DNA from 4 places in the Zafaria sp. Z1313 genome. Region 1 is predicted to be linked to each of the others. Evidence: predicted binding sites of a transcription regulator. Region 1 holds the regulator's gene; each other region holds the start of a gene.
The links. Region 1 encodes HrcA, which represses chaperone genes, less so after heat shock. Its sites were predicted from a motif close to TTNGCACTCGNNNNNNNCGAGTGCNAA; they were not measured.

Region 1 (5,307 bases):
AGAACCCGCCGACGACGGGCAGCAGGGTCAGCAGGTTCGCCAGGATCGCCGCGACCGTGGGCGGGAAGGTGAAGTTCAGCGCTTCCTTCGATTCCTGGGCGGCGAAGGGCCCGCGGTTGCGGTAGACGAAGTAGATGACGGCCGAGGGAATGCAGCCGAGGATGGCCCCGAAGTGCGCGATCGTGGCCCACTGGCGGTCCTCGGACGGCGTCAGCGGCAGGGGGGCCGGAGAGGACCCCTCGTAGCGGCGGCCGTCGCCGGATCCGTTGCGCGCCGTTTCGTCGAACCCTCGGGCCACTCGGTCATCCTCCGTTGATCGTGCCTGCCGCCGGGCAGGCTCCTGCGCTGGACAGTCTACCGCCGCGGGACGGACGATCCGCGCCGCGGCGCGCGGCCACGCCGCACGGGGTCCCCTCAGCTGCCGTCAGCCGTCAGGAAGTCGATGACCTCCTCGACGCGGCCCAGGAGGCTCGCCTCGAGGTCGGCGTAGCTCGTCACGCCTCCGAGCAGCCGGCGCCAGCCCTGGGCGACATCCGCCTGCGTGGCGTGCGGCCAGCCGAGCCCGCGCAGGATGCCGGTCTTCCAATCGGTCCCGCGCGGCACCACGGGCCAGGCGTCGATCCCCAGCACCGAGGGCCGGATGGCCTGCCAGACGTCGACGTAGGGGTGGCCGACGATCAGTACGTTGCCGCGCGCCCCGGGAACCGCCATGGCCTCGCGGGCGATCCGCTCCTCCTTGGATCCGGGGACGAGGTGGTCCACGAGGATGCCGAGCCGGCGGCCCGGACCGGGGGAGAAGCCGTGGACGGCGGCGGCCAGGTCGTCGACGCCGTGGAGGGGTTCGACGACGATGCCCTCCACCCGCAGGTCGTGCCCCCAGACCTTCTCCACGAGTTCGGCGTCGTGCTTGCCCTCGACCCAGACCCGGCTTGCCCGGGCGGTGCGGGCCCGGAGGTTCTCGACCCGCACGGATCCGGACGCCGTACGCGCCGGAGCCGCCGGCGCGGCGGTGGCCCGGGGGGCGGTGAGCTCGATGGGCTCTCCCTCGAGGAGGAAGCCGAATCCGGTGGGAAAGGACCGGCGGCGGCCCTTGCGGTCCTCCAGGACGACGACGCGCATCCCGCCGGAGCGTTCGACGGCGACGACCTCCCCGACCCAGCCGGACTGGACGTCCTCCAGGACCTGGCCGACGGCCACGGGAACCTGCCGCAAGGGGGCCTTCTTGGCCCCGGAGAGCTCCTGGGCGCCCCAACCGTACTCGAACACCGCGTCCACCCAGCCCTTCCGGTCCCGTCCGGAGCCGCCGGGTCGGCGGTTCCGCGCCCGCGCCGGGCGCTGACCATGCTAACAACCGGTGAAAGGTATTAGACTTAGCACTTGAACGTGTCGAGTGCCAGACCGTCGGCGGGCGCCGGCCCGCTTCCGCCACCGGACACGCGCAGCCCGCGCACGGCACCTGCTACCTGAGACCACGGAAGGACGCGATGTCGGAACCCAGACGCCTCGAAGTCCTCCGGGCGATCGTCGAGGACTACGTGCACTCGCGTGAGCCCGTGGGCTCGAAGGCCCTCGTGGAGCGCCACAGCCTCGGGGTCTCCGCGGCGACGGTGCGCAACGACATGGCCGCGCTCGAGGACGAGGGGCTCATCGTCGCCCCGCATACCTCCTCCGGCCGCATCCCCACGGAACAGGGCTACCGCCGCTTCGTGGACCGGATCGAGGACGTCCGGCCGCTCTCGCCGGCCGAGCGCCGGGCCATCCAGGCGCTCGTCGCGGGGGCCGACGACATCGACGAGGTGCTCGACCGCACCGTGCGGCTCCTGGCCCAGCTCACGCATCAGGTGGCGGTGCTGCAGGTCCCCGGCTACAGCGACGCGACGGTCCGCCACATCGAGCTCGTCGGACTCGGCCACGGGCGCGTGCTCGTGGTCCTGATCGGCTCGAGCGGCAAGGTCGAGCAGCGCGTCGTGGGCGTCGCTCCCGATCCCACGGAGGAGGACCTCGCCGTCGTCAAGGGCGTGATCATGACCCAGGCCTCGGGGCTGTCCCTCGACGGGCTCGGCGTCCTGCCGGCCGCCGTCGAACCGCTCCTGCCCGAGCCGCTGCGCCCGGCGGGAGCCGTGATCGCGACGACGCTGGCGGCGCTGGGGGACTCCACCGTCGTGGACCGCATCCTCATGGCGGGTACCGCCAACCTGGCCCGGGCGACGGGCGACTTCCCGCTGACCATCACCCCCGTGCTCGAGGTCCTGGAGGAACAGGTCGTGCTCTTGCGGCTCTTCTCCGAGATGGAGCTCGACGCCCGCGGCATCGCGGTCCGAATCGGACGCGAGAACCGCTACGGCGGGCTCGAGGAGACCTCCGTCATCGCCACGGGCTACGGCCCCGGCGAATCCGCCAAGATGGGCGTCCTCGGCCCCACCCGCATGGACTACGGCAGCTCGATGGCGGCCGTTCGGGCCGTCGCCCGCTACCTCTCACGCATCCTCGCCGGCTGACCGGCGGATGCCCACCGCTCCACCCCCCTTGGAAAGGACACAGCGACCACTGTGAGCAACCACTACGACGTACTCGGCGTCGCGCAGGACGCCACGACCGAGGAAATCAAGAAGGCCTACCGCAAGCTGGCCCGCAAGCTCCACCCGGACGTGAACCCGGGCGAGGACGCGGCGGAGCAGTTCAAGCTGGTCACGCGGGCCTACGAGGTCCTCTCCGATCCCGAGAAGCGCCGCAACTACGATGCGACGGGCAACGAGAACGGCAACGCCCAGGGCTTCGGCCAGGGAGCGGGCTTCGGCTTCAACGACATCTTCGAGCAGTTCTTCGGCGGCGGCCAGCAGGCCGGTCCGGCCTCGCGCACGAGCCGCGGGCGCGACGCCCTGATCACCGCCACGATCGACCTCAAGGACGCCGTGCAGGGGATCGTCTACCCACTCGAGATGGAGACCGCCGTGACGTGCGGCGTCTGCAACGGCAGCTGCTGCCAACCGGGCACCTCGCCCGAGACCTGCACGATCTGCCATGGCCGAGGCCAGATCCAGCGGCCCGTACGCTCCTTCCTCGGACAGATGATGACCCTCGAGACGTGCAGCGCCTGCCGCGGCTACGGGACCACGCTGCCCTCGCCGTGCAACGAGTGCATGGGCCAGGGCCGCGTCCGCGAGCGCGTCAGCAAGCAGCTGAAGGTGCCCGCCGGCGTCGCAACGGGTACGCGCATCCACCTGGCAGCGCAGGGCGAGGCGGGCCCGGGCGGCGGGCCCGCGGGCGACCTCTACGTCGAGATCGAGGTGCGCCGCCACGCCGTGTTCGAACGCGAGGGCAACGACCTGCACGCGACGCTCACGATCCCGATGACCGCGGCCGCGCTCGGCACGGACGTCACCCTGGAGACCTTCGACGGACCGCAGGAGGTCCGGATCGAGCCGGGGACGCAGGCGACGGAGACGCTCCGCCTGGCCCAGCTCGGGGTGCCGCGCCTGCGCGGCTCGGGCCGCGGTGACCTCATCGTCCACGTCCAGGTCGAGACCCCGACCCGCCTCGACGCCGAGCAGCGCGAACTGCTCGAGCGGCTCGCGTCGCTGCGCGGCGAGGAGGTCGCCGAAGGGCGGCTCGCCGAACGCGGCGGCGTCTTCTCACGGCTGCGCGACAAGCTGGGCCACCGCGGCTGATGAGCAACCAGGCCTTCCTCGTCGACGCCGGCACGCTGGACGAATCGGCGCCCGGATCCCTCGTGGACCTCACCGGGGACGAGGGACGGCACGCCGTCGCCGTCAAGCGGGTGCGCGCCGGCGAGGAGATCGACCTCGTCGACGGCTCCGGCACCCGGGCCTCGTGCCGCGTCGTCTCCACGGGCCAGTCCGTGCTCACGGCCGAGGTCCTCGCCGTGGGGACGGAGGAGCCACCCGCCGTGCGCACCGTGCTCGTCCAGGCCCTGGCCAAGGGCGACCGCGACCTGCAGGCCGTCGAGTCGGCCGTGGAGATCGGCGTCGACGCCGTGATCCCGTGGCAGGCCGAGCGCTGCGTCGTGCGCTGGAGCGGCGAGAAGGCCGCCAAGGGCCGGGCGAAGTGGGCCGCGACGGTGCGCGCGGCCGTCAAGCAGTCGCGCCGGGCCTGGGCCCCAGGGGTCTCCGGCGCCGCCACGACGGCCCAGCTCGCCTCGCTCCTGGAGCAGGGCCCGGCGGACGACGGCGGGGCCGGACCCCGCGCCCGGCTCGCCATCGTGCTGCACGAGGAGGCGGACGCCCCGCTCGCCGAGCTCGTCTCGCACTGGGTCGCCGGAGCCCCCGCGGGGGCGAAGGAGGTCATGTTGTTCGTCGGCCCCGAGGGCGGCATCGGCGACCGCGAGGTCGAGCGGCTCGTGTCCGCGGGGGCCGTGACCGCCTCGCTCGGCCGCAACGTGCTGCGGGCCTCGACGGCCGGTCCGGTCGGGCTCGTGCTCGTGCGCCACCTCGTGGACGCCGGCTGACGGGCCCCATCGCGGGTCGGGCCGGGGACGGATTCCGCGGCCGGGAGCCGTCAAACGAGGTCAGTCGGAGACGACGACGTGCTTGGTGTCCTCGCTGAGGCGCTCGTCGCTGCCCGCGTTCTGGCCCCATACCGAGACCTCGTAGTTGCCCGGACGCAGGTCCACGGCGAGCTCGAACTGGTCGTCGGGCAGCTGTCCCGCCCCGAGCGTCAGGCGGCCTGTCGAGACCACGTCCGCGGCGCCGTCGTCCGCCATCCTCCGCACTTCCCAGCGGGCACCGCCCGAGAACTCGGCGGACAGGCCCGTGATGACGACCCGGCCGGCAGTGCGCGCCGCGTCCTGTTGCGGGTCGATGATCCAGATCGGCGCCCGGAGGGAGGCGTCGCGCTCGAGCGGGCCGGAGAGCGGGACGTGCCCGAACGCCTCGTAGCCGGAGTGCCCGTCGACGACCACGACGACGCGGGGGGCGATGCTTCCGCTGAGTAGACCGGCATTGGCCGCGGCGGCCGTCGCGGTGTAGACGAGCTGCTGCACGGCGCGCTCGGCGAGCCCGGCGTCGAGCGGGCGGCGGAACGCGTCCGCCGAGAGGTCGACCGTGATCACGTTGTCCGCGTTGATGGACGTGCCGATCCGGGTCGCGGGGCTCCACAGGTTGAAGTAGTCCGGATCGCCCGGCTGCTGCTCGAGCATGTGCTTGAGGCTCGTCGTGATCGGGTCTCCCTGGTCCTCGGCCTGGATGTACTCGCGGTAGAGGTACACCGTCGAGTCCCGTTCGCCGAGCCAGTAGACGGGGGCGAGCCGGTGGCTCGCCAGCTTCTCCAGCGGGCTGCCCGATCCCGCCG
Region 2 (5,307 bases), on a different contig from region 1:
TCGAGATGGTGCGGCACCTGACCGAAGTCCTGCCCGTCATGCCCGCGCCGCGGTGGGTGCTCAATCGCGTCCAGCCCATCGCCGTGCGCGACGCCCTGCACTACTTGTGCGCGTGCGCCTCGCTGCCTGCCGGAACCTCAGGGGCGTTCGACGTCGGAGGCCCGGAAGCGCACAGCTACGCCGACATGATGCGCCTCTACGCCGAGGCCGCGGGACTGCGGCGGCCCGCGATCCTCCCGCTCCCCGTCCTCACGCCATGGCTGGCCGCCCAATGGGTGAACCTCGTGACGCCGATCCCGCGCTCGCTCGCCGTTCCACTCGTCGGCTCCCTGCAACACGACTGCGTGGTGCGCGAACGGCGCATAGACCACCTCGTCCCGCGCCCCGCCGGCGGACTGACGCCCTACCGCCGGGCCGTGGAACTCGCCCTGGAGAAGATCGGCACCGACGCCGTGGAGACCTCGTGGGCCACCGCGCACGCCGTCGCCCAGCCCGCCGACCCGTTGCCCAGCGATCCTGACTGGGCCGGGCGCCCCGTCTACGTCGACGTCCGCGAGCTCGACGTCGACGCTCCCCCGGAAGCCGTGTTCGGCGTCGTCCAGGGAATCGGCGGAGGAAACGGCTGGTACTCGCTGCCGGGCGCCTGGGGCGTCCGCGGGCTGATCGACAAGCTCGCCGGCGGCGTGGGACTGCGGCGCGGCCGCCGCAGCAGCACGCGCCTCCTGCTCGGCGACGTCGTCGACTTCTGGCGCGTCGAGGAAGTGGAGCAGGACCGGCTCCTGCGGCTTCGCGCGGAGATGCGCGTCCCCGGAAACGCGTGGCTCGAGTTCACGATCGAACCGCGGGGATCCGGCAGCCTGTACCGCCAGCGGGCCGTCTTCTTCCCCCGCGGGCTCGCCGGGCGGCTCTACTGGTGGTCAGTGGCCCCGTTTCACGGCCACATCTTCGGCTCGATGGTGCGCCGCATCACCGCCGCGGCCCTGCAGGCCGCCGGCACGGAAACCGCCCCCGGGCCGGAGCCGGCGGGCCGCTGAGGCTCCGGCGCGGCCCGGGCCGCCGGCATCACCCTTCCGGAGGGATCGCGATGGACTCCTCCCCGCAGACGAGCAGCAGCCCGGAAGCATCGCCTTCGAGGGCGCATGCGGCGGGATCGATCCGCGCACCCTCCGTGAACGTCCCGCCGAGCGCGAGCATCCCCACCGCGGCCGCCGCGGTCAGGACGTAGGTGACGAGCATCCAGCCGTGGCCCGAGGGTCCGGCGTGGAACACGTAGCCGGGGTCGGGGGCAAGCGCTCCGTGCATCCAGAGCACGACATGCAGCAGCCCGCCGCCCGCCGCCACGCAGGCCGCGGCGACGCCCCAGGCCCGGCGCGGCCCGCCGTCGTTCCGTTCCATACGCCCCTCACTGCCGCCGGCCGTCCGCTGTACCTACCCATCATGCCCCCGGGATCCCCCTCCGGGTCGTCGTCGCGGAGGGATGCCGGGAGGGGCCGGCGGGCGGCGCCGACACGCGGGCGCCCGGCTCCCGCGGACCAGGAGGTCCGCCGGAACCGGGCGCGTCGGACCGGGCGGCGATGCGCCGCTCGGCAGGAGTGCGGCCTACTGCTCGGAGGCCTCCGAGCCGGCGAGCTCTCCGACCTCGGCGTGCTCGCCGGTCCGGACGGCGATCTTGCGCGGCTTGGCGCTCTCGCGGACCGGGATGACCACGGACAGCACGCCGTTCTCGTAGCGGGCGGTGATGTTCTCCGTGTCGACGCCCTGGCCGAGGTTGAGCTGGCGCAGGAAGCTGCCGCCGCGGCGTTCGCGGTTGAGCCATTTCACGCCCTCCGCGCCCGAGAGCGTGCGCTCGGCGCGGATGGTGAGCAGCTGGCCGTCGACGTCGATGTCCACGGAACCGGGGTCGATGCCCGGCAGGTCGGCGTCGAGGATGTAGCGGTCGCCCTGGCGGTAGAGGTCCATGGGCATCTCGCGCAGGCCCTGGCGGTTGTCGAGCAGCGCGCCGGCCATGCGGTCGAGTTCGCGGAACGGATCGAAGTTCGTAGCCATGTTGATCAACTCCTGTGGTGTGGCACCGTGCGTGCCATCGGCGGTTCGGTGGCGGATTCGGCCTCCGCCAGAGTTGAGCGTCATGCGCTCAACTTGTCTCGAATTTAGCACTCTACCCTCGAGAGTGCCAATAGTTTTCCGCCCCGTTCTCCGACGGCGAACCCGCCCCGTGCAACGATGGATCCATGCGCTCCGCACCCCTCTGGCTCAAGATCCTCGTCACCGTGACCGGGCTACTGGTCCTCGCGGCCTCGTTCACCGGACTGGCCGCGGGCTCGCCCCTGCCCACGATCGCCTTCATCGGCGCGGCGGGCCTCCTGGCCTACTTGGGGATCGACGAACTGCGCTCCCGCGGCGCCCGGGCGGCGCGCGCCCGCGATTCCGGGAACGACGCCGGACGGCCGGGTCCGGCGGACTGAGCGCCCTCGCGGGCCAGACGAATCCGGCCCCGTGCGTCCGTCGACGCGGCGCATCTCAACGACGGAGGGAACCACCGCCGCAGGCTTGTTGTCGGACGCGTCGGATAGATTCGCTTCACGTGACTGTCTCTTCGACGGAAGGAGCCAAGCTAGCCATGTTGTTGGCGTACCTCGACGAGTCGAGCCGAGGAGCGAAGGGGAATTTCTACTACGTCGGTCCCTTCTCGTCACCGAACATCAAGCCAGGTTCATCGAGGAACAGATGAACGGAATCGGCCAGCTGATTTCCGACCAGATCCCGGGATTCGATCCGACGACGGAGTTCCACGCCACCGATGTCTTCCAAGTCCGTGGAGCGTGGAAGTCCGTCCCCATCCCGATCCGGACTCGAGCGTGCCGTTTGGCGGCCAAGGCACTGGGGGACTCAGGCGCGGATTTCTTCCTCCGCGGCGTCGACGTCCGCGCCCTGCGCCAACGCTACTCCGTGGCGCACGATCCCCACGTGCTCGCGGTGTGCCAGTCCCTCGAGTCCATGCAAGAGCACACCAGCTCAAAGGGCGGGAAGGGACCAAACGTCTTGGTGATCGCCGACGAACACCACACGGCGAAGGACAGCCGAACGCGCTTCGCCGGGCTACGCCGCGCGCCACTTAACGGGTTCACACGGCTGACGCTGTCCAACTTCCTCGACACCATCTACTTCGGCCCCTCGGACCACAGCCGGCTCTTGCAAGCGGCTGACCTTGCCACGTTCTTCTTGACTCGTATCCGCCATGAACAGCCTGAGCGGCATCCCGAGGCGATCAAGGCCCTGAACTCCATCCGTAAAGACCTCAAGAAGATCACTCGACGGGAGTACCTATGGTCGCCTTAAACTCGAAACCCCCGCGTGGGCGGGGGCTCGGATGGGCTGGAGGCGACGAATCGCGTCCTGCGCCTACAACTATACGGGCATCTTGATATGAGGCAAGACGCCCCTCCCGACCTCCTCGCCGACCCCGTCGTCGCGGCCCTCGCCCGCGCCGAGGAGACGGCGTGGTTCCGCGCGGAGCCGGCCCGCACCGGCGTCGTCCTGGCGGGGTCCGGACTGGACCCGGCGATCGTCGAGGCGGCCCGCGCCCGCTTCCGCCGCTTCGCGCCGTGGTTCGCCGAGCGCTTCGCGGACACGGGTCCCACGCACGGCATCCTCGAGTCCCCTCTCCAGGGCGCGCCGCGGATGCAGGCCGCGCTCGGCCGGCGCCTGGGCCGCGGACTGCCGGGCCGGCTCTGGATCAAGCGCGACGACGCCCTGCCCGTGAGCGGCTCCATCAAGGCCCGGGGCGGCATCCACGAGGTCCTCGAGCTCGCCGAGCGCCTCGCCGTCGTCGCCGGCGTCCTGCGCCCCGGCGACGACGCCCGCGCGCTCACCACCCCGGCGGCGCGCGGGGTCCTCGCCCGGCACGGCATCGCCGTCGGATCCACCGGCAACCTGGGGCTCTCCATCGGCATCGCCGCCTCGGAGCTCGGCCTCGCCACCACCGTGCACATGTCCCACGACGCCCGCGCCTGGAAGAAGGAGCTCCTGCGCGCCCGCGGGGTCGAGGTGATCGAGCACTCCGGCGACTTCTCCGCCGCGGTCGCCGCCGGGCGCGCCGAGGCCGCCGCGGATCCGTCCGTGCACTTCGTCGACGACGAGGCCTCGCTGAGCCTCTTCGCGGGCTACGCGGTGGCCGGCGCGCGTCTCGCGGCGCAGCTGCGGGCCCTGGAGTGCGACGTCGATGCCGACCACCCGCTGTTCGTGCACCTCCCGTGCGGGGTCGGCGGCGGGCCGGGCGGCGTCGCCTACGGGCTCAAGCTGGTCTTCGGCGACGACGTGCACTGCGTGTTCGCCGAGCCCACGCACGCGCCCTGCATGTCGCTCGGCGTCCGCACGGGGCTGCACGACAGGATCTCCGTGGCCGACATCGGCCTCGACGGGCGCACGGCCGCCGACGGGCTCGCCGTGGGGCGGCCCTCGCGGCTCGTCGGCGAGCGCGTCGGGGGGCTCATCGACGGCTTCGCGACCGTCTCCGACGAACGCCTCAAGGCGCTCGTCGCGCTCCTGCACGCCGAGGAGGGCATCGCCGTCGAACCGTCCGCGACGGCCGGCTTCCCCGGGCCGTGGCGCGTACTCGCGGACGCCGGTTACCGGGCGGCGTTCGGGCTCGACGACGCCCGGATGGCCCGCGCGAACCACGTGGTCTGGTCCACGGGCGGCTCCATGGTCCCGGCGGCCGAGCGCGGGGCCTACCTGGCCGAGGGCCGGCAGCTCCTGGACGCGATCGACTGGGCGTAGCCTCGCGAGCGCCGGGACGCCACGCGGGGTGTTCTCTCCGCCGCGTCGGTGGGATCATGGCGGCAGGGTGGATCAGCGGAAACCCCCGGGGGATGTATCACCGCGGTCCCGGGGCCCTCCTAGGTATCAGGAACCACCTGAGAGGACCGTCATGACCGAACGCCTGAAAACCGCCGGCAACCCGTTCCCGCAGCTCGATCCGCTCGTCGCCGCGGCCTGGAACGCCCGCGTGGCGGTGGCGCCCGGCGGCTCCGCGACCGTCTACGTCGCGCACGCGCTGCTCCTGCACGCCCCCGCCGGAGACTCGCCCGGCCGCATCGACGCCATCAACGAGGTCGCCGGCAAGCTCGGGATCAAGGTCGAGCCGACGCCGCTCGGCGTTCCGTCCCGGCGCCGCGATCCCGGCCGCACGCCCAGCGGCGGGACCGGCGATCCCGCCACCGCCGCCGACCCCCTCGCCTCGCTCGGGCCCGCAACCGAGACCTCGCGCCTGCTCCTGCACGCCGAGGAGGACGACGCCGACGCCTG
Region 3 (5,307 bases), on a different contig from region 1:
GTCGACCTGCGACTCGAGCTCGTCGAGCGGGTTCACCGGGGCCATGAGCTCGTCGGTGCCGTGGGCGCAGGCCTCGGCGTCGGGGCCCTTCATGTCCACGCACTCGGGGACGTTGAACGTGAAGCGCGGGGTGTCGCGCATGCCGACGACCTGGATCCCCGCGTCGAGGAACGGGGCGACGCCCTCGAGATAGCCGGGGACGATCCGCTCGTTGTCCGCGGGCACGGAACCCTCCTCGCCGTTGCCGTGGTGGGCGGTCAGCGAGGCGACGGTGAGCACGGCGTCCGGGCGGTGGTCCAGGACGTACTGCGTGGCCGCGGCGTTGAAGTCGTTGCATTCGGCCTCCCGCTCCCCGCTCCCGGCGCCGAAGCGGCATGCGGGGCGCGTGACCAGGATCCAGGCCCAGTCGTTCTGGGCGGCGATCTCGTTCAGCGCCGTGGTCCAATGCTGGGCGTGCGAGTCCCCGACGACCATGACGGTCTTGGACGCGGTGGCCGGGTCGCCGGCGCTCTGGCAGTACTCCATCCGCGGGTCGGTGAGCGCGTACTCCCCCGTGCAGTCCCCTCCGAAGTTGGCCCACTGCTCGTTCATCTTGTTGGGCAGCGGCAGCACGACGGCGTCGGGGTCCGGCGCCTCCTCGTAGTCGCCGGCGAGCACGAGCGCCCCGGGGTTGTCCTGCGGGGTCTGCTCCTGGACCTTCTGCTCGAACGCGTCGACGCGCGTCTGCCAACCGGTGAGCGGCATGGCGACGAGCCCGATCATGACGGCGATGACGAGGCCCAGCCGGCGGCGGCGCTGGGTGGGCCAGCGCCAGGCGTGGAACGGGGTCTCGATGGCGCGGGTCGTGGCCCACGCGAGGGCGAGGGAGAGCGCGATGACGGCGGTGCCGCCGAGCGGGCCGGCCTCCTTGCGTCCGTCGACCGTGAGGTAGATGACGAGGATGGGCCAGTGCCACAGGTACAGGGCGTAGGAGATGTCGCCGAGGCGCGTGAGCGGGGCGGCGGAGAGCAGGCGGTCTACGCCGAAGCGGTGGCCCGTGGCGCCGGCGGAGATGATGAGCGCGGCGGCAAGCGTGGGCCACAACGCGATGTAGCCGGGGAACACGGCCTGGACGTTGAGCACGATCCCGCACGCGAGCATGGCCGCGAGGCCCATCCACCCCATCACGACGCGGACGGCCTGCGGGAGCCGCGAGGCCCAAGGCAGGACGACGACGAGCAGGGAGCCGAGCGCGAACTCCCACAACCGGGCGCGGGTGTCGAAGTAGGCCAGCGCCTGGTTCGTGTAGGTGACGTGGACGGAGTAGGCCAGGGACGCGGCGAACACGGCCCCGAACGCGGCCGCGAGCACGGGGCGGAAGCCGAGCGTCGGCCGCAGGCGGCGCAGGGCGGCCCAGGCCAGCGCGGCGGCCGCGAGGATCAGCGGCCAGAGGATGAAGACCTGCCCCTGGATGGACAACGACCAGAAGTGCTGCAGGGGGCTCGCGGTGGAGTGGTTGGCGGCGTAGTAGTCCACCGCCGCGTCGGCGAGGGTCCAGTTCTGGTAGTAGAACAGGCTGGACCACGTCTGCTCTGCGACGTCCTCCCAGCGCGTGCGCGGCAGGAGCGAGACGGTCGCGGCGAGGACCGCGAGGAGCACGACGATGGCCGCGGGCAGGAGGCCCCGGGCGCGGTTGAGCCAGTAGCCGAGGAGCTTGAGCGGCTTGCCGGCCTCGACCTTGTAGGTGAAGGAGACCGTGAGCAGGAAGGCCGAGATGAGCAGGAAGACGTCCACGCCGCCGGAGACGCGGCCGAGCCAGACGTGGTAGACCACGACCATGAGCACCGCGAACGCGCGCAGGCCCTGGACCTCGGGGCGGTAGGCCGGCTTTGCGACGGTCGCGGCGCCGGTGTTCGGCTCCCGCGTGCGGAGCCGTTCCTGGTGGCCGATGGCCATGCTGACTGGTCTTCCCGTAGACGACGAATGGACGGTCGAACCGGCATGCAACCGGCTCAACCGTCCATTCTACCAGCCTCCGTTACCAAACGGTGATCTTGGGAGGCTCCGGGCCACTCCTAGTGGTTGTGGCCGGCGTGCTCGTCGTCCTCTTCGGGCTTGTCGGAGACCAGGGTCTCCGTGGTCAGCACGAGGGCCGCGATCGAGGCGGCATTGCGCAGCGCCGACCGCGTGACCTTGACCGGGTCGATGATGCCCGCGGCCAGCAGGTCCTCGTAGACGCCCGTCTTGGCATTGAAGCCGTGGTTGACGTCCGACTCGGCGACCTTGGCGGCCACGACGTAGCCGTCGAAGCCGGCGTTCTGGGCGATCCAGCGCAGCGGCTGCACGAGCGCGCGGCGGACGATGCCCACCGCTGCGGCGGCGTCGCCCTCGAGCGCCTGGACGGCCGGATCGGTATCGAGCGCGGACAGGGCGTCCACGAGGGCGGTGCCGCCGCCGGCGACGATGCCCTCCTCGAGCGCGGCACGCGTCGCGGACACGGCGTCCTCGATGCGGTGCTTGCGCTCCTTGAGCTCGACCTCGGTCGCGGCACCGACCTTGATGACTCCGACGCCGCCGGAGAGCTTGGCGAGGCGCTCCTGCAGCTTCTCGCGGTCCCAGTCGGAGTCCGTGTTGGCGGACTCGGCCTTGAGCTGCGCGACACGGTCGGAGACGTCCTCGGCGGAGCCGTTGCCGTCCACGATCGTGGTGTTGTCCTTGGTCACGGTGATCCGGCGGGCGGAACCGAGCACCTCGGTGCCGACCTGGTCCAGCTTCAGGCCGAGGTCCGGGGAGACCACCTGGGCGCCGGTCAGGATCGCGATGTCCTGCATCATGGCCTTGCGGCGGTCGCCGAAGCCCGGGGCCTTCACGGCCACGACGTTCAGCGTGCCGCGCAGCTTGTTCACGACCAGGGTGGACAGGGCCTCGCCCTCGATGTCCTCCGCGATGATGAACAGCGGCTTCCCGGCCTGCAGCACCTTCTCCAGGAGCGGCAGGAACTCGGCCACCGTGGAGATCTTGCCGGAGTTGATCAGGATGACGGCGTCCTCGAGGACGGCCTCCTGGCGCTCCGGGTCGGTGACGAAGTGCGGGGACAGGTAGCCCTTGTCGAACTGCATGCCCTCGGTGATGGCCAGCTCGGTCTGCGTCGTGTTCGATTCCTCGATCGTGATGACACCCTCGGTGCCGACCTTGCCGAACGCCTCGGCCAGCAGTTCGCCGATCTCGTCGTTCTGGGCGGAGATCGCGGCGACGTTCGCGACGTCGCTGCCCTCGACGGGACGGGCGATCTCGGCCAGGCGGGCCGCGACGGCCTCGACGGAGGCCTCGATGCCGCGCTTGATCTCGCCCGGGGCCGCGCCGGCGGCCACATTGCGGAGGCCTTCCTTGACGAGGGCCTGGGCCAGGACGGTGGCGGTCGTGGTGCCGTCGCCGGCGACGTCGTTGGTCTTGGTGGCGACTTCCTTGGCCAGCTGCGCGCCGAGGTTCTCGTAGGCGTCCTCGAGCTCGATCTCGCGGGCGATCGTCACGCCGTCGTTGGTGATGGTCGGCGCGCCCCACTTCTTGTCCAGGACCACGTTGCGGCCGCGGGGGCCGAGGGTGACCTTGACGGTGTTGGCGAGCTTGTCGATGCCGGCCTCGAGCGCCTTGCGGGCGTCGTCGTTGAAAATAAGCTGCTTTGCCATGCTCAAACTCCTTGCTGACTGCGTGAAGCCCCGGCCGGGGCCGGGGCTTCACACGGGGAAACTACTTGACGACGATGGCCAGCACGTCGCGGGCGGAGAGCACCAGGTACTCGGTGCCGCCGACCTTGACCTCGGTTCCGCCGTACTTGGAGTAGATGACGACGTCGCCCTCGGCGACGTCGACCGGCACGCGGTTGCCGTTGTCGTCGACGCGGCCGGGGCCCACGGCCACGACCTTGCCCTCCTGGGGCTTCTCCTTGGCGGTGTCGGGAATGACCAGTCCGGATGCGGTGGTCTGTTCGGCCTCGAGCGGCTGAACGACAATACGATCCTCGAGGGGCTTGATGGAGACCGACATGCGGCTCGCTCCTTTGCATGAGTTACCAATGGATAAGGGGGCCGTTGGGTTGGACCAACCGTCGTCGCGGTGCCAGCTGGCAAGTACCTCAGGCTTTAGCACCCGGACGGGCCGAGTGCTAATGAAGACTCTATGAGCTGGCTGGCACTCGGTCAAGGCGAGTGCCAACACGCCGTCGCACGAAGCATCACGGGCCGCCGTCTCCGCGTTTTCCGAAACGCCTCCGCCACACTGCGGCCATCCGACGAATCGCCGTCCAATGGACGACGATTCGTCGACTTTCGGAAGTTCGCCGGGCCAGTCCTGCCTGGGTGGGGCGACGCCTGTCGGCGCGGCCCCGTCAGCCGCGACGCCGGCGTTGGCGGAACACGCCGTACGCTCCCGCGCAGATCGCCGCGAGCGAGACGACGACGGCCACGATGAATCCTCCCAGCGGCACCGCGAGCAGTTCACGGGCCAAAGCGCCGTCAATCCCGGAGCCGAGGTAGTCGATCCCGGCCTGCATCGACGTCCCGGCGACGATTCCCTGCAGGAGGGCAGCGGCCACGAGGCCGAGCGCGGCGATCGTTCCCACGGCCATCCCGGCGTAGAGCAGCACGCGGAACGCCACTCCGGACGCCCCCACGCTGCTGGGGGCCTCGTCCTCGGCGCGCGTCGCCTCGACGGCCTCGGGAAAGCGCCCGAGCAGGCCGGCGTCCTCGTCCGGTTCCCCGACCCCGACCGCAGCGTCGGCCGGCGCACCGGGGGCGGCCCCGCCGTCGTCCTCCGAGGGCAGGGCGGAAGCCCCTTGAGCGTGCGTCGGCCCCACGGCCGGATCCTGGTCCACGCTCCCACCGTACCCGCCGTCTAGTGCAGCTGCAGGGCGAGGCCGATCTCCCGGGTCATGGTCCGCCACACGTGGCCGGAGTGCGTCGCCTGCACCTTCATCTCCCCGGACGTGATCCGGCCGATCGCATGGTGCCCCGAGGCGCCCGCGATGGACTGCGCACCGAGGGCCGGAAGCGCACCGGAGGTCGGGCGGGAGCGGACCACCACGTTGGGCCGGAAGCCGCCGACCCGTACCTCGAGCGCGGTCAGGCGGGGCCGGTCTTGGCGCTCACGGCGTCCCGCCCGGCCCCGGGCGGCCGGTGCCGGCTCCGGCGTCGTCATCGCCCGGCGCGTCGATCCCCTCGAGCGCGGACGAGCAGTCCTCGGCCGCCTGCGCCAGGTCCCCGACGATCGTGTTGACATACTGCTGCACGGCGTCTGCGCGTTCTCCATCATCGCCTCGTCGCCCTGCTCGAA
Region 4 (5,307 bases), on a different contig from region 1:
CCGCAGCCCCCGTGGAAGGGGACCGCGGCGCGGCACTGGTCTGCGCGGGGCGCGGACGGGCTAGAAGCCGCCCATGCCGCCCATCTCGTCGCCACCCGGGGCCGGAGCGGCCTTCTCCGGCTTGTCGGCGACGACGGCCTCGGTGGTGAGGAACAGGCCGGCGATCGACGCGGCGTTCTGCAGCGCGGAGCGCGTGACCTTCACCGGGTCGTTCACGCCGGCGGCGAGCAGGTCCTCGTAGACGCCGGTGGCGGCGTTGAGGCCGTGGCCGGCCTCGAGGCCCTTCACCTTGTCGGCGACGACGCCCGGCTCCAGGCCGGCGTTGAAGGCGATCTGCTTCAGCGGGGCCTCGATGGCGACCTTGACGATGTTCGCGCCCGTGGCCTCGTCGCCCTCGACGGCGAGCTTGGCGAAGGCACGCTCGCCGGCCTGGATGAGGGCCACACCGCCACCGGCGACGATGCCCTCCTCCACGGCGGCCTTGGCGTTGCGCACGGCGTCCTCGATGCGGTGCTTGCGCTCCTTGAGCTCGACCTCCGTCGCGGCACCGGCCTTGATGACGGCGACGCCGCCGGCCAGCTTGGCGAGGCGCTCCTGCAGCTTCTCGCGGTCGTAGTCGGAATCGGAGTTCTCGATCTCGGCGCGGATCTGGCTGACGCGGCCCGCGATCTCCTCGGCGTTGCCGGCACCCTCGACGATGGTGGTCTCGTCCTTGGTCACGACGACCTTGCGGGCCTGGCCCAGGAGGTCCAGGGTGGCGGTCTCGAGCTTGAGGCCGACCTCCTCGGAGATGACCTGGCCGCCCGTGAGGATGGCGATGTCGGCCAGCATGGCCTTGCGGCGGTCGCCGAAGCCCGGGGCCTTGACGGCGACGGACTTGAACAGGCCGCGGATCTTGTTCACGACGAGCGTGGCCAGGGCCTCGCCCTCGATGTCCTCGGCGATGATCAGCAGCGGCTTGCCGGACTGCATGACCTTCTCCAGGACCGCGACGAGGTCCTTCACGTTGGAGATCTTGGAGTTGACGATCAGGATGTACGGATCCTCGAGGACCGTCTCCTGGCGCTCGGCGTCGGTGACGAAGTAGGCCGAGATGTAGCCCTTGTCGAAGCGCATGCCCTCGGTGAGCTCGAGGTCCAGGCCGAAGGTGTTGGACTCCTCGACCGTGATGACGCCTTCCTTGCCGACCTTGTCCAGCGCCTCGGCGATGAGCTCGCCGATCTGGGTGTCGCCGGCGGAGATCGACGCGGTCGCGGCGATCTGCTCCTTGGTCTCGATCTCCTTGGCGGAGGAGAGCAGCTCGGCGGTGACGGCCTCGACGGCCTTCTCGATGCCGCGCTTGAGCGAGAGCGGATCGGCGCCGGCGGCGACGTTGCGGAGGCCTTCCTTGACGAGGGCCTGCGCGAGGACGGTGGCGGTGGTCGTGCCGTCGCCCGCGACGTCGTCGGTCTTCTTGGCGACCTCCTTCACGAGCTCCGCGCCGATCTTCTCGTACGGGTCCTCGAGCTCGATCTCCTTGGCGATGGAGACGCCGTCGTTGGTGATCGTGGGGGCGCCCCACTTCTTCTCCAGGACGACGTTGCGGCCGCGCGGGCCCAGGGTCACCTTCACGGCGTCGGCCAGGGTGTTCAGGCCGCGCTCGAGGCCGCGGCGTGCTTCCTCGTCAAATGCAATCAACTTGGCCATGGTGGCTTGTGGTCCTTTCGGGACGGTCATGCGTGTGGGTGGACCTGAGGCAGCGCCCGCGACGGACGGAGACCGGCTGGCGTCATCCGGACGCCGCCCCGTCTCCTCGCTGCGAAAGATCCGATGCTCACCCGAGGCGTCCGCGGTGCGGCGTGCGGCGGCTGGGCCGGCACAACACTTAGCAGTCGCGACGTCCGAGTGCTAAACCAATTATTGGCACTCTCCGCCGGAGAGTGCAAGCCCGTTGCGGCTTATCGTGGGAACCGGCGGCTACCGGCCGTAGTTGGAGCCGAGGACGGCGCTGATCTCCACGGGGATGTTCTCCGTCTGGAAGACCGTGGTGATCCCGAGGGCCGCCGCGACCTGCTCCGCGGTGGCCCGGGAGGAGTCCGTCCGGTAGTAGACGGCCGAGAAGCCCTCCTGCCGGACCCAGTTCGACGCGCTGACGCTCGTGAACCCCGCACCGCGCACCGTGGCGGCGCCGGAGGCGGCCAGGCCTCCGCGGCCGGAGCCGTTGTAGACGCCGACGGCCAGTGAGCGGTCCACGACGGACGGCGTCTCGGACGCCTCGTCCGTCGGCTCGCCGGAGGGGTCGGCCGGCTCGGAGCCCTCGTCGGAGGGATCGGCCGGGTCGGTGGATTCGTCCGCGGGCTCGCCGGTGGCGTCCGAGGGCCCGGGTTCCGCGTCGGACGGATCGGCGGAGTCGGTGGGCCCGTCCCCGGCGCCGTTGCCCTCGTCCGTCGATTCGGCGGCGCCGGTGCTGCCGGGCGCGCTTGTGCCGGAGCCCGGGGCCGCGGCCTGCTGCCCCACGAACTGCGGCAGGATGGTGAAGGAGAAGACGCCGACGAGGAGCGCGAGGAGGCCGACGCCGAGGAGCAGCGCCAGGCCGGAACGCCCCGGGCGCGTACCGGCCACGTCGGCGCGGTGGACTCCCTGGCGTTCGGCGAATTCGGGAACCCTGTCGAACTCGTCGCTGGGGTACTTGCTCATGCCCGTCCTTGGTGGTCGTCGGTCCTCGGGGCTCCTAGGCCTCGGAGGCCAGCCTGCGCGCGCTCCGGGCCCGGTGCCGGGTTGAACGTAGTCTACGCAATCTCTTGACCAGCATCGGGTCGTGCGCGAGCGCGGCCTCGGTGTCGATCAGGGCGTTGAGCAGCTGGTAGTAGTGGGTCGCCGAGAGGCCGAACAGCTCGGAGACGGCCTGCTCCTTGGCACCGGCGTACTTCCACCACTGCCGCTCGAGGGCGAGCATGCGCTGTTCGCGCTCGTCGAGGGTGCTCGACTCGTCCAGCGTGAACTCGAGCTCGATCGCCTGCGCGGCCATGCTGCACCTCTCTCCCCGTGTCCGGTCCGGGCGCCCCGACGGGGCACTGCCCTCCATGGTAATGGCGAATCACATTGATGTCATTTGCCGCGCGGGCGGCCCGGGCCCGCAGAATGGGAGCCATGACCCACACCCCTCAGGACCCTCCCCTGCCCCTCCCGGAGTGGCTGCCGCCCGGCCCGCCCGGCTCCTCCGCGGCGGACGAGGCGTTCGGCCTGGCCGCGGACTGGGAGGCCGCGCTCGCGCCCGTCGCGGACGAACTGCGGACGGTCCGCGAACTCCTCGACGGGCGCCGGGCGGCCGGCGAGCAGGTCCTCCCGCCCGGGGGGCTCGTCCTGCGGGCCTTCTCCCGCCCCCTCGCCGACGTCCGCGTCCTCATCGTGGGCCAGGACCCGTACCCGACGCCGGGCCACGCGATCGGCTTCGCCTTCGCGTGCGACCGCCACGTCCGCCCGCTGCCGCGCAGCCTCGCAAACATCTACCGGGAGCTGGAGGACGACGCCGGGGTCCCGGCCCCGCCGCACGGGGACCTGTCCGCGTGGGCGGACCAGGGCGTGCTGCTCCTGAACCGCGTGCTCACGGTCGCCGCGGGCGGGGCCGGGTCCCACCGGGGGCTGGGCTGGGAGCGGATCACCGACGCGGCCGTCGCCGCCCTCGCGGCGCGGGGCGGCCCGCTCGTGGCCGTCTTGTGGGGCCGGCAGGCCCAGGAGCTCGCTCCCCTGCTCGGTACGACGCCGGTGCTCGCCTCCGCGCATCCCTCGCCGCTGTCCGCGCGGCGGGGATTCTTCGGCTCGAAGCCGTTCACGCGGGCGAACGCCTTGCTCGCGGAACAGGGCGCGGATCCCGTGGACTGGCGCCTGCCCGCGTAGTCCGTCCGCGGACCGCGCCGGCGGCGCCTCCCGAGGCGGCGCTCCGTGCCGGGCCCGGCCCGCGGTCGATCCAGCAGCTCAGCGGCGGCGGATGCGCCGGCGCTCGTGCGAGTTCCAGCCCTTGGTCAGCGGGCGGGCCACCGTGTCGCCGAGGACGACGCCGCCGGCGATCGCGAGGATGATCGTGAAGGCGTTGAACATGCCGATCAGGCCCTCGGACATGTCGGCCGCGTCGATCGTGATCCCGTACATGGCCCGGAAGATCATCAGGCCGGGGAGCAGGAACACGACCGCCGGGACGGCGACCACGAGTTGCGGGGCGCCCATGCGCAGGGCCACCCAGCGCCCGGCCGCGCCGACCACGGCGGCGGCGATGGCGGGCGTGAGCCGGTCGCCGACGCCGAGCGCCTGCACGCCGAGCATCGCGAGGTAGCCGAGCAGCGCCACGCCCGCGGTCGGCAGCAGCAGGTTCCGCGCGGTCTGCTCGAACACCGCCCCGCAGAGCACCGCCGCCCCGACGAAGAGCACCAGGAGCCACCAGGGATAGGCGACCCGGTCGATCTGCGTCACGTCGAGGTCCTCGACGCCGGCCATCGAGCCCAGGACCAGGGCGGTCATGATGCCGGAGATGATGGCGGCGTAGATCAGCAGGGCGGAGAAGAAACGGCCTGCCGCCGTGACGGGGAAGCCGTTGATGGCGTCCTGCACGGAGGAGACGAACCGCGACGACGGCAGCAGCAGCATGATCCCGCCGGCCACGACGATCGCCGGGGAGATGGGGACCTTGAACGCCCACAGCACCATGGCGATCGCGGTGATCACGAGCGAGCCGAACGCGATGGAGAAGAACTCCGGCACGCGCCACTTCGCCGTCGTCTTCATCGCCTGCGCCACGAGGCCGAACGACGCGAACGCCACGAGCGCGCCGACCCAGGAGCCGCCGATGAACATCACGAACATCGCCGAGAAGCCCCCGCCGGCGGCCGTGACCATCCAGCGCGGGAAGGGCTTGGGGCGCCGCGTGATGTCCTGCAGCCGGTCCACGGCCTGCTGCCGCGTCACGCCGCCCGCGACGATGTCGGAGACGAGCTGGTGCAGGAGCGCGAGCCCCGCGTAGTTGCTCGTCCAGGAACGGACGACGCGCAGGATGCTGATGGGCACCTGGTCCGCGGGGGCGTAGTTGAGGTGGATCGACTGGTTGGTGATGTCCACGTCGACGTTGCGCAGCCCGAGCGAGGCGGTGACGGCGATGATGCTCGTCTCCGCCTCGAGGGCGCCGGCGCCGTAGCGGAACATGGCCTCGGCGAGGTCGAGCGCGAACTCGAGCGTCTTGCGGGCGCTCGCGTCCTGGGCGCCGACCTGGATCGTGGGGTTGGCGTAGGGGCTGCCGACGAGCCGGTCCACGATCGAGAACGCCTGCGTCGGCGGGGC

Region 2: ACQ3I4_RS08530 (Hsp20/alpha crystallin family protein) is a predicted target of HrcA. The motif match lies at 2,151-2,177, and genes of this name have one in related genera.
Region 3: groES (co-chaperone GroES) is a predicted target of HrcA. The motif match lies at 4,165-4,191, and genes of this name have one in related genera.
Region 4: groL (chaperonin GroEL) is a predicted target of HrcA. The motif match lies at 1,865-1,891, and genes of this name have one in related genera.

Annotation. Positions count from the first base shown of each region.
Region 1 covers NZ_JBNWUK010000001.1:617,491-622,797, reverse strand. The annotation lists gene ACQ3I4_RS02870 (DUF4870 domain-containing protein) at 1-298, opposite strand, end outside; gene ACQ3I4_RS02865 (DUF3097 family protein) at 415-1,266, opposite strand; gene hrcA (heat-inducible transcriptional repressor HrcA) at 1,485-2,498, shown strand; gene dnaJ (molecular chaperone DnaJ) at 2,550-3,668, shown strand; gene ACQ3I4_RS02850 (16S rRNA (uracil(1498)-N(3))-methyltransferase) at 3,668-4,465, shown strand; gene ACQ3I4_RS02845 (GerMN domain-containing protein) at 4,526-5,307, opposite strand, start outside.
Region 2 covers NZ_JBNWUK010000006.1:176,377-181,683, reverse strand. The annotation lists gene ACQ3I4_RS08540 (SDR family oxidoreductase) at 1-1,034, shown strand, start outside; gene ACQ3I4_RS08535 (hypothetical protein) at 1,063-1,395, opposite strand; gene ACQ3I4_RS08530 (Hsp20/alpha crystallin family protein) at 1,600-2,046, opposite strand; gene ACQ3I4_RS08525 (hypothetical protein) at 2,232-2,465, shown strand; gene ACQ3I4_RS08520 (DUF3800 domain-containing protein) at 2,728-3,339, shown strand; gene ACQ3I4_RS08515 (D-serine ammonia-lyase) at 3,427-4,779, shown strand; gene ACQ3I4_RS08510 (S8 family serine peptidase) at 4,931-5,307, shown strand, end outside.
Region 3 covers NZ_JBNWUK010000005.1:9,569-14,875, reverse strand. The annotation lists gene ACQ3I4_RS06825 (acyltransferase family protein) at 1-1,935, opposite strand, end outside; gene groL (chaperonin GroEL) at 2,055-3,665, opposite strand; gene groES (co-chaperone GroES) at 3,727-4,023, opposite strand; gene ACQ3I4_RS06810 (hypothetical protein) at 4,364-4,849, opposite strand; gene ACQ3I4_RS06805 (hypothetical protein) at 4,870-5,307, opposite strand, start outside.
Region 4 covers NZ_JBNWUK010000010.1:68,189-73,495, forward strand. The annotation lists gene groL (chaperonin GroEL) at 61-1,686, opposite strand; gene ACQ3I4_RS10965 (LytR C-terminal domain-containing protein) at 1,957-2,676, opposite strand; gene ACQ3I4_RS10970 (DUF3263 domain-containing protein) at 2,711-3,007, opposite strand; gene ACQ3I4_RS10975 (uracil-DNA glycosylase) at 3,130-3,876, shown strand; gene ACQ3I4_RS10980 (threonine/serine ThrE exporter family protein) at 3,955-5,307, opposite strand, start outside.